One region of the Streptococcus sp. AS14 genome, then DNA from elsewhere that is predicted to be linked to it. Evidence: predicted binding sites of a transcription regulator. Region 1 holds the regulator's gene; each other region holds the start of a gene.
What was found. Region 1 encodes Rex, which represses fermentation and respiration genes when NADH is low (regulators of the CRP and FNR family bind a similar motif). Its sites were predicted from a motif close to TTGTGAANTANTTCACAA; they were not measured.
Positions count from the first base shown of each region.

Region 2: a site for Rex is predicted at 1,908-1,925, ahead of adhE (bifunctional acetaldehyde-CoA/alcohol dehydrogenase). Genes of this name have one in related genera too.
Region 3: a site for Rex is predicted at 1,671-1,688, ahead of HMPREF1150_RS03175 (class II fructose-bisphosphate aldolase). Genes of this name have one in related genera too.
Region 4: a site for Rex is predicted at 1,912-1,929, ahead of adhP (alcohol dehydrogenase AdhP). Genes of this name have one in related genera too.

Region 1 covers NZ_ALKI01000018.1:61,601-65,058, reverse strand. The annotation lists gene HMPREF1150_RS01680 (cysteine desulfurase family protein) at 1-667, shown strand, start outside; gene HMPREF1150_RS01685 (DUF1831 domain-containing protein) at 669-1,016, shown strand; gene HMPREF1150_RS01690 (DUF4649 family protein) at 1,139-1,354, shown strand; gene HMPREF1150_RS01695 (redox-sensing transcriptional repressor Rex) at 1,485-2,132, shown strand; gene HMPREF1150_RS01700 (gamma-glutamyl-gamma-aminobutyrate hydrolase family protein) at 2,157-2,849, shown strand; gene radC (DNA repair protein RadC) at 2,919-3,458, opposite strand, start outside.
Region 2 covers NZ_ALKI01000017.1:47,723-51,180, forward strand. The annotation lists gene HMPREF1150_RS02690 (acyltransferase family protein) at 1-1,671, shown strand, start outside; gene adhE (bifunctional acetaldehyde-CoA/alcohol dehydrogenase) at 1,975-3,458, shown strand, end outside.
Region 3 covers NZ_ALKI01000016.1:164,889-168,346, forward strand. The annotation lists gene HMPREF1150_RS03190 (CTP synthase) at 1-844, shown strand, start outside; gene HMPREF1150_RS03185 (GyrI-like domain-containing protein) at 915-1,325, shown strand; tRNA gene HMPREF1150_RS03180 (tRNA-Leu) at 1,470-1,555, shown strand; gene HMPREF1150_RS03175 (class II fructose-bisphosphate aldolase) at 1,733-2,614, shown strand; gene HMPREF1150_RS03170 (pneumococcal-type histidine triad protein) at 2,934-3,458, shown strand, end outside.
Region 4 covers NZ_ALKI01000001.1:23,126-26,583, forward strand. The annotation lists gene HMPREF1150_RS10890 (PTS sugar transporter subunit IIB) at 1-397, opposite strand, end outside; gene adhP (alcohol dehydrogenase AdhP) at 859-1,878, opposite strand; gene HMPREF1150_RS10880 (Cof-type HAD-IIB family hydrolase) at 2,096-2,908, opposite strand; gene HMPREF1150_RS10875 (DUF1361 domain-containing protein) at 3,005-3,458, shown strand, end outside.

The DNA.
Region 1 (3,458 bases):
GACAGGTGCCATGCTCCCCATTAAGGAAATTGGTGAATTACTGCAAGAACATCCTGCTGCTTTTCACGTTGATGCTGTCCAAGCAATTGGTAAACTTCCCATCTACCCTGACGAGCTAAGGATTGACTTTCTCTCTGCTTCAGCGCATAAGTTTCATGGTCCCAAAGGCGTTGGCTTCCTTTATGCCAAGAAGATGGATTTTGACAATTTCATGCACGGTGGCGACCAGGAAGAAAAACACCGGGCCGGAACTGAAAATCTAATCTCTATCACAGGTATGGCGGCGGCTCTGTCAGATAGCACGGAACATCTTGAGGAAAATCTAGCGCATGCGCAAGACTTAAAAGACAGCTTACTTGCTGACTTATCAGACATTGACTTTTACTTAAATGAAAGTCAGCCCAGCTTGCCTTACGTCATCAATTTGGGATTTCCCAATCAAAAGAATGATCTACTTCTGCTTCAAATGGATTTAAATGGCTTTTCCATTTCAACAGGATCAGCCTGCACAGCCGGAGCTATACAACCCAGTCATGTTTTGCAGGCTATGTACGGCAAGGATTCCAACCGCTTGCATGAGTCTATTCGAATCAGTACTTCGGACCAAACGACTTTGCAAGAGATTCAATCATTTACAAAGAAATTAAAAGAAATTTTAGGAGGATAAGATGGCCTTTCAAACATCTGTTAGCTTAGCAAACTGCGAATATACCTATTCACTTCACCCAAATGTCAAGAAATTTACCTTGCGCGACAATACATTCGCTGAAAGCAAGGTTGGCAACTATGAACTCTCTCGTCTGCTGGAATCTGTTCCCAACAGCGGAAATGGTTTTCTGCTGAAAATCATCGTCAATAAAGATTTGAATGGTTTCAAAATCAATATCACTGACAAATCAGGCCTGCGCTTGGTCAATATTTTCAAATCAGAAGACCATCACATTATCCAGCAAAAATTTTATTTCTTGATGGATAGCTTGGTTGAAAGAAATATTTTTGAAAAGACACCACAATAAGCAAGATTCTCGCAATTTTGCTTTTTTGATTTAGACTCTTTAAAAAACCAAACAAGCTTGACTTCTGCTTAGAACTCTTGAAAATATCAAATGACTAATCGAACCAAAGGAAAGGATTAACGATGGTTGAACTGACCTATTTGGACTCATATAAGGTAAAACGAACACTTACCTATGAAGATTTCGATGAATTTCTTCTAGCCTTCTCTGGCTGCGTTACGGTTCCTGACTCGCTCAAGGTGCTTTCTGTTACGTATAAGGGACACCAGCTGCCTTTTGCAGGGCTAATTGGAGACTTGTACCGCCAGATGTACCAGTTAGACTTAACTCCCTATTAGGACTAATCTCTTCGCAACTGCAACATAACTTAAACGTTAACTCTTTTCTTTTTTAGTGCATTAAACATCCTTAATTAGTTGATTTTTTCACAAACTTCCTATAAAATAGAATTAGAAAGGTTGTGATTTTGTGAAAACTGAAAAAAATACTACAATTCCCCGAGCTACTGCTAAAAGGCTTTCGCTCTACTATCGTATTTTTAAACGTTTTAATGCTGAGAAGATCGAAAAAGCAAACTCCAAACAAATTGCAGAAGCCATTGGTATTGACTCTGCTACTGTCAGACGAGATTTTTCTTATTTCGGTGAACTTGGCCGCAGAGGATTTGGTTATGATGTCAAGAAATTGATGAACTTTTTTGCTGACCTCTTAAACGACAATGCTATTACCAATGTCATGATTGTTGGTGTTGGTAATATGGGGCGGGCTCTGCTGCACTATCGTTTTCATGAGCGCAATAAAATGAAGGTTGTAATGGCTTTTGACACAGATGACCATCCAGAAGTTGGCAGCACAACCAGCGATGGGATTCCTATCTATGGAATTTCCCAAATCAAAGAAAAAATACAGTCAGGAAATGTGCAAACTGCCATCCTAACTGTACCTAGCGTAAAAGCTCAAGAAGTCGCATCTATCTTAGTTCAGGCTGGTGTCAAGGGCATTCTCTGTTTCTCACCTGTAAACCTATCCCTGCCTAAGGATGTGGTCGTCCAGTATGTTGACCTGACTAGCGAACTGCAGACTTTGCTCTACTTCATGAGAAAAAATGATTATTAATTTGAAAGAGGTATTAAACACTCTATGAGTAAACCTATTATTGGAATAACCGGAAATGAAAGAGAAATCCCAGACGATCACTTCATCCATATAAGCTATACAGCGACAGGATTCGTTGAGGGTGTCAAAGAAGTTGGCGGAATTCCAATGATTTTGCCAATCGGTGATGAAGAAATGGCTAAACAGTATATTTCCATTGTCGACAAATTAATCATCACAGGCGGTCAGAATGTATGTCCGCAATTCTATGGAGAAGAAAAAGCCATTGACAGCGATGATTATCTACTCAAACGGGACATTTTTGAATTAGCTTTAATCAAGGAAGCTCGCCGTCAAAATAAACCTATCTTCACCGTCTGCCGCGGAACCCAACTTTATAATGTAGCCCTAGGTGGCACTCTTCATCAAGATATTGAAGATCATTGGCAAGATAGCTCTGCTGAGTACACAACTCAAAGCATGGTGACCAAGAACGGTTCTATTCTGCACGAAATCTATGGACCAGCATCTGAAATCAACTCCTTCCACCACCAAAGTATCAAGGATTTAGCTGCTGGCCTAGAAGTCATCGCCTATGATCCTCGCGATAAGATTATTGAAGCCATCACTTCTACTGACGGCAGTCCTTTCCTTGGCGTCCAATGGCACCCAGAGTTCTTGTTTGGCTCCAGAGAAGGAGACTTAGCTCTGTTTGATTATGTTGTCAATATTCTTTAAAAACCTCTATTCCTAGATAAACTTCTGTTCTACACGAATAGAAGTTTTTTTATATTCAAGTAAACCAAATTATATCATATCTGTCTCCTCTCGATAGCTATAGTAGTTGGACTTGGACACAATCAAATGATCCAAAAGGACCAAACCCATCATCTCACATGCTTCTTTCATATGCTGGGTCACCTCATCGTCGTTTCTACTAGGAACGACTGAGCCTGATGGATGATTGTGTACCAGTATGATAGATGTCGCCAGATGCTTAAGAGCGTAGTGGAGAATTTCTCTCGGCTCAGCAATGCTTCTGCTGACAGTCCCCATAAAAATAGTCTGCTGGTGCAGAATTTGATTTTGACTATTAAGATAAATAGCAACCAAGCACTCCTGCCTCATATCTCCCAATTCCTGCTGCATCTTCCGGGCTAATTTTTGACTGCCCATAATCTGCTCTTTCTGCAGAACCTCTGCTCGGTTAATCCGACGTCCTAATTCGATAATGGCCTGCAGCTCCACAGCCTTAATCGGACCGATTCCAGAAATAGTCTGCAATTCCTGCAAAGTTAAATACTTAAGATCGTTCAAACTGGAAATCGATGATAAAATTCTTTGAGA
Region 2 (3,458 bases), on a different contig from region 1:
ACCGCTCTGCTTATTGACGAGTTTGCCAAGAAGAAAGAAATCGATATCCAAGGCTTTTTCAAACGGCGTTTTTATCGGATTGTACCGCCTCTGGTCTTTATGATTTTGGTCGTTATGCCCTTTACTTTCTTAATCCGTAAGGATTTTGTGGCTGGAATTGGGACGCAGATTGCGGCTGCTTTGGGCTTTGTGACCAACTTTTATGAAATGCTCTCAGGCGGCAGTTATGAGAGTCAGTTTGTGCCGCACATCTTGATTCACACTTGGAGTCTGGCTTTAGAAGTGCACTATTATGTTCTGTGGGGCTTGGCTGCTTGGGGCTTGGGCAAGGTTACCAAGTCAACGGCCCGCTATCGCGGTATGATTGCGTTGGTTTCTGCAGGTCTCTTTTTGCTCAGCTTTGTATCAATGTTTGCTGGCGCTTTGACCACTAAGAATTATTCTGATATTTATTTTTCAAGTTTGACCCACGTCTTTCCTTTCTTTGCAGGAAGCATCTTAGCAACCTTGTCTGGTGTCGGCCATGTTAGCAATCGCTTTAAAATGCTGGAGCAAAAGCTGGCTCTCAAGCAAGTGCTAGGAATTATGGGGGGCAGCGCAGCTGTTTTGCTTTTGCTCAGCTTCCTACTCAAGTTTGACAATCTTTGGACCTACCTGGTAGGATTCTTGATTTCAACTATCTTGGCTTGTCTGATGATTTTGGCTGCTAGGATGTTGCATGACAAGCTCCCTGATGTGAAGGAGCCTAGCCTTATCAACTTTATCGCGGATACCAGCTATGGTGTTTATCTCTTCCACTGGCCATTCTATATAATCTTTACCCAGCTGATGAGTAACGGCTTGGCTGTTCTCTTGACTACGCTGTTATCTATTACTTTTGCAGCCTTGTCTTTCTATATCTTGGAGCCAACTCTTGCTGGTCGTCAGCCAGTTATCATGGGAACCAAGATGGACCTATCGTCTCTTACCAGACCAATCTTTTACAGTATGATTCCGCTGGCTTTGATCATGTTCTTTATCTCGGTGACAGCACCAAAGGTTGGAGCTTTTGAGGAAAGTTTGATTGTCAATGCTCTGAATCAAGCAGACACTAAGATGCAGACAACTCGCAGTCAGGTTGATCAGTCCAAGGCGACTGAGTACAATGTGGCGGACGGAATTACCATGATTGGTGACTCGGTTGCCCTGCGCTCAAGCGATCAATTGCAGCAGATCTTGCCAGGAATCGAGCTAGATACTGTCGTTAGCCGCAGTCTGAGCACAGGCTTAGAGGTCTACAAGACAGATATTGCTAATAGAGTGCTGAAGAAGCAGGTTGTCCTGGCTCTCGGGACCAATTCGTCTGGTTATTCGAATGAACTTTTGGATGAGTATGTTTCCAGCTTGCCTAAGGGGCATCAACTGATCCTCGTGACTCCTTATGACGGTCGCTCAGAGGGCGGTGTTTTAGCCCAGCAGCGGGAGTATGAGCTAGAATTAGCCAAAAAGTACGACTATGTCTTTGTGGCTGACTGGCATCAAACTGCTATCGAAAATCCGCAGATTTGGGAAGGGACAGACTATGTACACTTTGGCTCGAACTCAGAGTCCATCATTGAGGGGGGGACTCTCTATGCCAATACCATTAAGCAAGCCATAGATGAAGCAAATTCTGGCAATGTGAAACCATAAATAATCAGCTCGGTTCGTCCGAGCTTTTTATATTCGAATAAAGAAAGCGCTTTCACGCTTTATGTGAAAGTGAAAGTATGTGAAATCTTTAAAATGTAAAAAATTTTTTCACAATAACTAAAAGAATAGACTGTAAAATAAGCGAATTTGTTATGTATTTCACAAATTAATAGAGAAAAGTTTGTGAATGTTAAGTGAAAGTGTTTACAAAAATCATTAAATGGGTTATAATTGTATTGTGAAATAATTAACAAAGGTTAGTGTTCTTCGTCTAACCTAAGGCAAAACCATTGGAGGAATAGAATGGCTGAAAAGAAGAAAACGGTAGAACAAGAAGACAAGGCTTTGGCAGCGCAAAAGCATGTCGATGAATTGGTGCAAAAAGGTCTGGTTGCACTCGAGGAAATGAGAAAGCTGAATCAGGAACAGGTGGACTACATCGTAGCCAAGGCCTCTGTAGCAGCTTTGGATGCCCATGGTGAGTTGGCTCTGCATGCTTATGAAGAAACAGGCCGCGGAGTTTTTGAAGATAAGGCGACTAAAAACCTTTTCGCCTGTGAGCACGTTGTGAATAATATGCGCCATACGAAAACTGTCGGCGTTATTGAAGAAGATGATGTGACTGGATTGACCTTGATTGCAGAGCCAGTGGGTGTTGTCTGTGGAATTACTCCAACAACCAACCCGACTTCAACAGCGATTTTCAAATCTTTGATTTCCTTAAAAACACGTAATCCGATTATCTTTGCTTTCCACCCATCTGCTCAAGAATCATCTGCTCATGCAGCACAAATCGTGCGTGATGCAGCGATTGCAGCGGGTGCGCCTGAAAACTGTGTGCAATGGATTACACAACCATCAATGGAAGCAACTTCTGCGCTTATGAACCACGAAGGGATTGCGACTATCCTTGCGACAGGTGGTAATGCAATGGTGAAGGCAGCTTACTCATGTGGTAAGCCAGCTCTGGGGGTTGGTGCCGGAAACGTACCAGCTTATGTGGAAAAATCAGCGAATATCCGTCAAGCAGCGCACGATATCGTTATGTCTAAGTCCTTTGACAATGGTATGGTCTGTGCCTCTGAGCAAGCTGTTATCATTGACAAGGAAGTTTATGATGAATTTGTAGAAGAGTTCAAATCTTACCATACTTACTTTGTAAATAAGAAAGAAAAAGCTCTCTTGGAAGAATTCTGCTTCGGCGCTAAAGCAAACAGCAAAAACTGTGCTGGTGCTAAGCTCAATCCAGATATCGTTGGTAAGCCAGCTACTTGGATTGCAGAGCAAGCAGGCTTCAGCGTGCCAGAAGATACGAATATCTTGGCCGCAGAGTGTAAAGAAGTTGGTGAAAAAGAGCCATTGACACGTGAAAAACTGTCACCTGTCATCGCTGTTCTCAAGTCTGAATCCCGTGAAGACGGTGTTGAAAAAGCCCGTCAAATGGTAGAATTCCATGGTCTTGGTCACTCAGCTGCTATCCATACAGCGGACGAAGAGTTGACTAAGGAATTTGGTAAAGCTGTTCGTGCCATCCGTGTTATTTGCAACTCACCTTCTACTTTCGGCGGTATCGGGGATGTTTATAATGCCTTCCTGCCATCATTGACACTGGGCTGTGGATCTTATGGTCGCAACTCAGTTGGTGATAACGTTAGTGCTGTGAATCTCTTGAACATCAAAAAAGTAGGAAGACGTAGAAATAATATGCAATGGATGAAACTCCCTTCAAAAACTTACTTCGAGCGTGACTCTATCCAATACCTGCAAAAATGTCGTGATGTGGAACG
Region 3 (3,458 bases), on a different contig from region 1:
GATGGACCAAATCGTCTGCGACCATCTGAAACTGGATGTACCGGTAGCGGATATGACAGAGTGGTCAGCTATGGTTGAGAAAGTGATGAGTCTGGAAAAGCAGGTTCATATTGCTCTGGTCGGTAAGTATGTTGAGTTGCCAGATGCCTATATTTCAGTTGTCGAAGCGCTGAAGCATGCCGGCTATGCCAATGATGCGGAGGTTAAGATTGACTGGATTGATGCGAATCAGGTAACTGCCCAAAACGCAGCAGAGCTTCTTGGAAGTGCGGATGGGATTATCGTTCCGGGTGGTTTTGGTCAGAGAGGAACTGAGGGTAAGATTCAGGCAATCCGCTATGCGCGTGAGCAGGATGTGCCTATGTTGGGGATTTGCTTGGGCATGCAGCTAACCTGTGTCGAATTCGCCCGTCACGTCCTGGGATTGGCAGATGCTAACTCAGCGGAGCTCAATCCAGACACAGCATTTCCGATTATTGATCTCATGCGTGATCAGATTGATGTCGAAGACTTGGGTGGGACGCTGAGACTGGGGCTCTATCCTTCTAAGCTTAAGCGTGGCTCTAAGGCAGCAGCAGCTTATGACCATCAAGAAGTCGTGCAGCGGCGTCACCGTCATCGCTATGAGTTTAACAATGCTTTCCGCGAGCAGTTTGAGGCGGCCGGATTTGTATTTTCGGGAGTTTCACCAGACAATCGCTTGGTCGAAATAGTGGAAATCCCAGAAAACAAATTCTTCGTTGCTTGTCAGTATCACCCAGAGCTTTCCAGCCGACCGAACCGACCTGAAGGTCTTTATACGGCATTTATCACAGCAGCGGTAGAAAAGAGCCAGGAGAGATAGACTTGCTTTTTCTAGGATAAGCGATTTTTCTAGAGAAATGTTATAATGAAAAACAAAAGGAGGGAAGAAGATGTTTTTGAATATTTTAGCTAGTATTCGTACTAATAATTTTCAAGATGAGCATTGTATAGAAAAAATCCAAGCTCTCTGGCAGGAACAAGAGGGAGCTGTGAAAGAAGCTTTTTCTGAAGGGGAACCGGTCTATGCTGTCTATCATGACTATGCCAGTGATTACAAAGGAGACTACAGTCTCTCTATTTGCCGTTTGACAGATGGGGAAGTCTATGATTTTGACACATCCGAGCAGAACTATCAAGTGTTTGAAGCAGATAAGGAGGATCCTCAAGCGGTTCTTCATGCTTGGCAGAGGATTTGGCAGGCAGAAGAAACAGATGAGCTTCATCGGAGCTACACTTTTGACTTCGAAAAATACGATCCCGACCAAACGGTTGCTGTCTTTGTTGCGACTCAGCAGCACTGAGTTTTCTGTGTTCCTGCCTTAGCTTCATTTTCGTTTAAATTTCCCAGTCTTGCTGATTGAGTAGAAAGTTGATTTTTTCAAATAAACTAAAAAATATTCTTGACAAGCCTTAGCTGTCCTGTTATACTAGTAAGGTACTCAATCGCGGGGATGGCGGAATTGGCAGACGCGCAGGACTAAGGATCCTGTGACCGCTTTAGGTCGTGAGGGTTCAAGTCCCTCTCTCCGCATCAAGTAAGCTGACTTCGGTCAGCTTTTTCTTTTTGCAATAGATACGCTTAAAAAGGTTGAGTGTCTCCCTGTAATTCTTTAAAATTTCAGGAAAAACTAGCAATTTTAGTGAAAAAGTGATAAAATAAACAATGTAAGTGGTTTAACCACAAAAAATAAGAGGAGGCCTGATAAGAATGGCAATCGTTTCAGCAGAAAAATTTGTCCAAGCAGCTCGTGACAATGGTTACGCAGTTGGTGGATTCAACACAAACAACCTTGAGTGGACTCAAGCTATCCTGCGTGCGGCAGAAGCTAAGAAAGCACCAGTGCTTATCCAAACTTCAATGGGTGCTGCTAAATACATGGGTGGCTACAAAGTTGCTCGTAACTTGATCGCTAACCTTGTAGAATCAATGGGCATCACTGTACCAGTTGCGATTCACTTGGACCATGGTCACTACGAAGATGCACTTGAGTGTATCGAAGTTGGTTACACTTCTATCATGTTTGATGGTTCACACCTTCCAGTAGAAGAAAACCTTAAATTGGCTAAAGATGTTGTTGAAAAAGCACACGCTAAAGGTATCTCAGTAGAAGCTGAAGTTGGTACTATCGGTGGTGAAGAAGACGGTATCATCGGTAAAGGTGAATTGGCTCCAATCGAAGACGCTAAAGCAATGGTTGAAACTGGAATCGACTTCTTGGCAGCAGGTATCGGTAACATCCACGGCCCATACCCAGCAAACTGGGAAGGTCTTGACCTTGACCACTTGAAGAAATTGACAGAAGCTCTTCCAGGTTTCCCAATCGTATTGCACGGTGGTTCAGGTATTCCTGATGACCAAATCCAAGCAGCTATTAAACTTGGTGTTGCGAAAGTTAACGTTAACACTGAATGCCAAATCGCATTCGCTAACGCAACTCGTGCATTCGCTCGCGACTACGAAGCAAACGAAGCAGAATACGACAAGAAGAAACTCTTCGACCCACGTAAATTCTTGGCTGACGGTGTAAAAGCTATCCAAGCATCAGTTGAAGAACGTATCGACGTATTCGGTTCAGAAGGTAAAGCATAGGAAGCTTGATATATTTTTAAAAAAGTTTATCCGAAAGGATAAGCTTTTTTTGTATTATGACAATTGGACAAATAAAGAACAAATAATATTTTTCTTACAATCTAATAAAAAAATCTTGACAGACTAGATGATGAGGAGTAAAATATTAACCAGTTAATTAACTAGTTAATTAGTTTAGTAAGTTGTTAAAAATTGGGTTTCTTCTATATTTTATAGAAAAAATATTTAGATGATTTCTTTGGGGGTATATTATGAGTTAATTGTAAATTGTGATAGGTTTTAGCGAATTCTATGTAATCAAAAAAGAAAGTGATATTCAATGGAAAAAAATAAGAAATACTTAACAGGAATTGTTGTCATTGCTACTGTGGGTCTTTTTGCTCATCAGTTAGGTTATTATCAGGCAAACAGTTCGATTAAAAAATCCAATCGAGTTAGCTATATTGATGGTAAGCAAGGTGTTGAAAAGTCTGAGGAGTTAACGCCTGACGAAGTAAGCAAAAAAGAGGGGATTAACGCGGAGCAGATTGTTATCAAAATTACTGATCAGGGTTATGTCACTTCTCATGGCGATCACTATCATTATTATAATGGGAAAGTTCCATATGATGCTATTTTCAGCGAAGATCTTTTGATGAAAGATCCCAACTATCAACTTAGGACTGAGGATATTGTCAATGAAGTCAAGGGTGGATATGTTATCAAGGTTAATGGACAATATTATGTTTATCTGAAAGATATAGCTCGTGCGGATAATATTCGCAGTAAGGAAGAGATTAATCGTCAAAAACAGGAACATGGTCATAATGTTACGAAAATAAGCAATGAAGTAGCAACAGCTAGA
Region 4 (3,458 bases), on a different contig from region 1:
GAGCTTTGACTCCTTCCTTGGCTTCTTTGATGATGTTAGCAACAACAGCTTCAACGCCGGCATTGGCATCCATCATCCTTTCTGTATAAGCTTGAATCAGCATAGGCAGGTTCAAGCCTGTAATGATAGCGAACTTGCGGTCTGGATTTTCACCCATGACACGGCTAGCTTGGTTGAATGGAGAGCCACTCCAAAGGTCAGCCAAGACCAACACTTCATCGTCCGCATCAAACGAAGCCACAGCGTCATTGAACTTTGCATAGAGATCATCTGGTCCTTCGTTGGGCATGAAAGTTACAACTTGTACTTTTTCCTGCTCACCGAAAATCATAGAACCTGATTGATGAATACCAGCAGCAAATTCACCGTGGCTAGCAATAATGATTCCGATACTCATTATTGACATTCCTCCTTATAAAATGTTTGACTTAAGTTTTAAGAAAACTTTAAGGCAAGTTTATTATAAAACGTTTTCATGAAAAATGCAAGCGTTTGTTCCTAAAAACGACTTTTTCTTTCAAAAATGTCAGTATTTGTTGAACACCTGATAAATATAGGTATAAGCAAACCTTAGCTATAGAAATGTTTTAATAAATTAGGAAAACAGAAAATACAACAGATTAATATATGAAAAAATGTTGAAATAATATGAAAGAGACTTTTGAAATGAAAGAAAAGAATCGTGTTTGAGAAAGTGTTTATTTATCAAAAAAGAAAGAGGAGGACCAAAGACAAAAAATCGTATCTTATGTCTTTAGTCTCCCTCTATAATGGCAAAAGTTTCTAAATAATATCAAGTCTGTCCATCATACGTTTCCAAGAGCTTGGTAAATGTTGGGACTGGCATGCTTTAAAGGATTAGTGTGTAAAGTCAAGTACCATACGTCCCTGAATGGTACCCGCTTCCATTTCGTCAAAGACATCCACTGCATCTGAAACTGGGCGTTTTTGAACGACAGGAACTACCAAACCTTCAGCGCCAAACTGGAAGGCTTCTTCCAAGTCCTTGCGTGTTCCAACGAGGGAACCGATGACTTGGATACCATCTAAAACGGTTTTGACAATGCTTAGATCCATCATTTCAGATGGTAATCCAACGGCAACTACCCGACCGCCAGCACGAACAGAGTCAACAGCTTGGTTGAAGGCAACTTTAGAAACGGCTGTTACTACTGCAGAATGCGCACCGCCAGTTTTTTCTTGGATAAGAGCAGCGACATCTTCAACTTCATGGCCGTTGATGACGATATCAGCACCTACTTCTTTGGCCAAAGCTAGCTTATCATTGTTGATATCAACAGCGACAACATGGGCATTAAAGACTTTCTTGGCATATTGAACCGCTAGGTTACCCAATCCACCTGCTCCAAAGATTACTGTCCATTGGCCTGGTTGCAGCTGGGCTTCTTTGATAGCCTTGTAGGTCGTTACACCGGCACAAGTGATAGAAGAAGCTTGAGCAGGATCCAGTCCTTCAGGAACTTTGACAGCATAATCGGCTGTTACGATACATTGCTCTGCCATCCCACCGTCAACAGAATAACCAGCATTTTTTACAGTACGGCAAAGGGTTTCGCGTCCAGTTGTACAGTATTCACAAGCGCCGCAGCCTTCAAAGAACCAAGCTACACTGACGCGGTCTCCGACTTTGAGGTTTTTTACATCTGGAGCGATTTCTTTGACAATACCGATACCTTCATGGCCAAGAACGCGACCCGGTACCTTGCCAAAGTCACCATGCGCGACGTGCAGATCAGTATGGCAGACACCGCAGTATTCAATGTCAACGAGAGCTTCCCCTGTTTCAAGAGGACGAAGTTCCTTATTTTCGATGAGTTGGACATTGGTTCCTTCTGGATTTACAACAACTGCTTTCATAAGTAGTTTCCTCCTGTTATTTAGTTTTCAATTATGTTAATTATATCACAAACTCAAACAAATGGCAAACGCTTACAATTTCAAGTAAAAGTAACCTTTAAAACTATGGTACTGCGGATAAGCTCCGATTTTTAAAGCTTTTGAGCATGATTGAGGTCGAGAGAATACAAAAAATAAAAGACAAACTCTCGAACAGAGTTTGCCTAATTGTCTACTTTTATAAAAAGAGTTTGTTTAGCTCGTGGGCGACGCCATCTTGGTCGTTAGTCAAAGACAACTGCTGGTCGGCGTATGGCAGCAGGTCAGTATTGGCATTTTTCATGGCATAGCCGGTGCCAGCAAAGGACAGCATCTCAGTATCATTTTGCTCATCGCCAAAGGCAATCAAATTTTTACGATCTACATTGAGAACATTAAGCAGGTATTGAAGGGCGAAGGCCTTATTGACCCCTTTTGGAGCACACTCGAGAATGTTGAGCGGTCCGCCCCAAGAGTTGATGGCAAGTTCATGCTGGTAAAAAGCATTCATTTCCTCTGCCAGAGCATATTTATCAGCTGCTCGCGTCTGCAGGAGAATGGCGTTAGGATTCTCCGTTACCAAGTTGGCTTGAAACTGATTTTCAGGCTTAAAAGCATCGATGCCAAATAGCTTGGGATCAGCAATTTCTTCATTGGGATTGGTGATGTAGAACTTATTGCGGTATTCGCCGGCAATGAAATCCGCTTCAATCTCATCCCTACGCTTAACCATATCCAGCAGAAAGGACTTGTCCAGCGTCAGCGATTTTTCAAAGTCCCATTTCTTTTCTGGAATGTGAGTCAAAGAGCCATTGAAGTTGATCATGGGCGTATTGAGCTCTAATTCTTTATAATATTTCAAAGCCATTCGGTAGGGCCGTCCTGTTGTGATAATGACCTTGTGGCCCTTTTGGGAAATTTTTTTGATAGTTTCTTTAGTGAAGTCCGACAGATTGCTGTTAGAATCCAGCAAGGTGCCGTCCAAGTCCACAGCGATTACTTTTTTTGTCATGTGAGTCTCTTTTCAGTGATAATACAGACTATTATAACAGAATTCAGTGTAAATAACACGACTTATGTTATAATGGTGCTCTAATCAGTCACAATTATGACACACCAAGGAGGAGCTTTTCGTATGCGTAAACCGATCATGATTCATGCTCTTTTTCTGATAATTGCCTTTTTTATCTATATCCAATCTCTAAATGGCGGTCCGACCTATCTCATTTGGAATATGACCTTGGCCTTAATCAGCTATGATGTAGCTGTCTTGACACTTTTATTCAAGAAACAGAAATGGATCTATCCTCTTCTTTTCCTCTTGTGGTTGCTTTTCTTCCCCAACACTTTCTATATGATTACAGATTTGATTCACATGACTTGGGTGGCAGATGTTCTGAGTAAGCCAAGTGTTTTCATGCTCTTTTTAGCTTTTGTTTCCAGTATTTTATTCGCGATTTTCTGTGGGATGGAGAGCTGGTATGTCATCAAGGAAGGCTGGAAGCTTAACTGGTATTTGGACTTGTTGCTGACGGCAGCTCTGTCGGCTGTGTCCAGTCTGG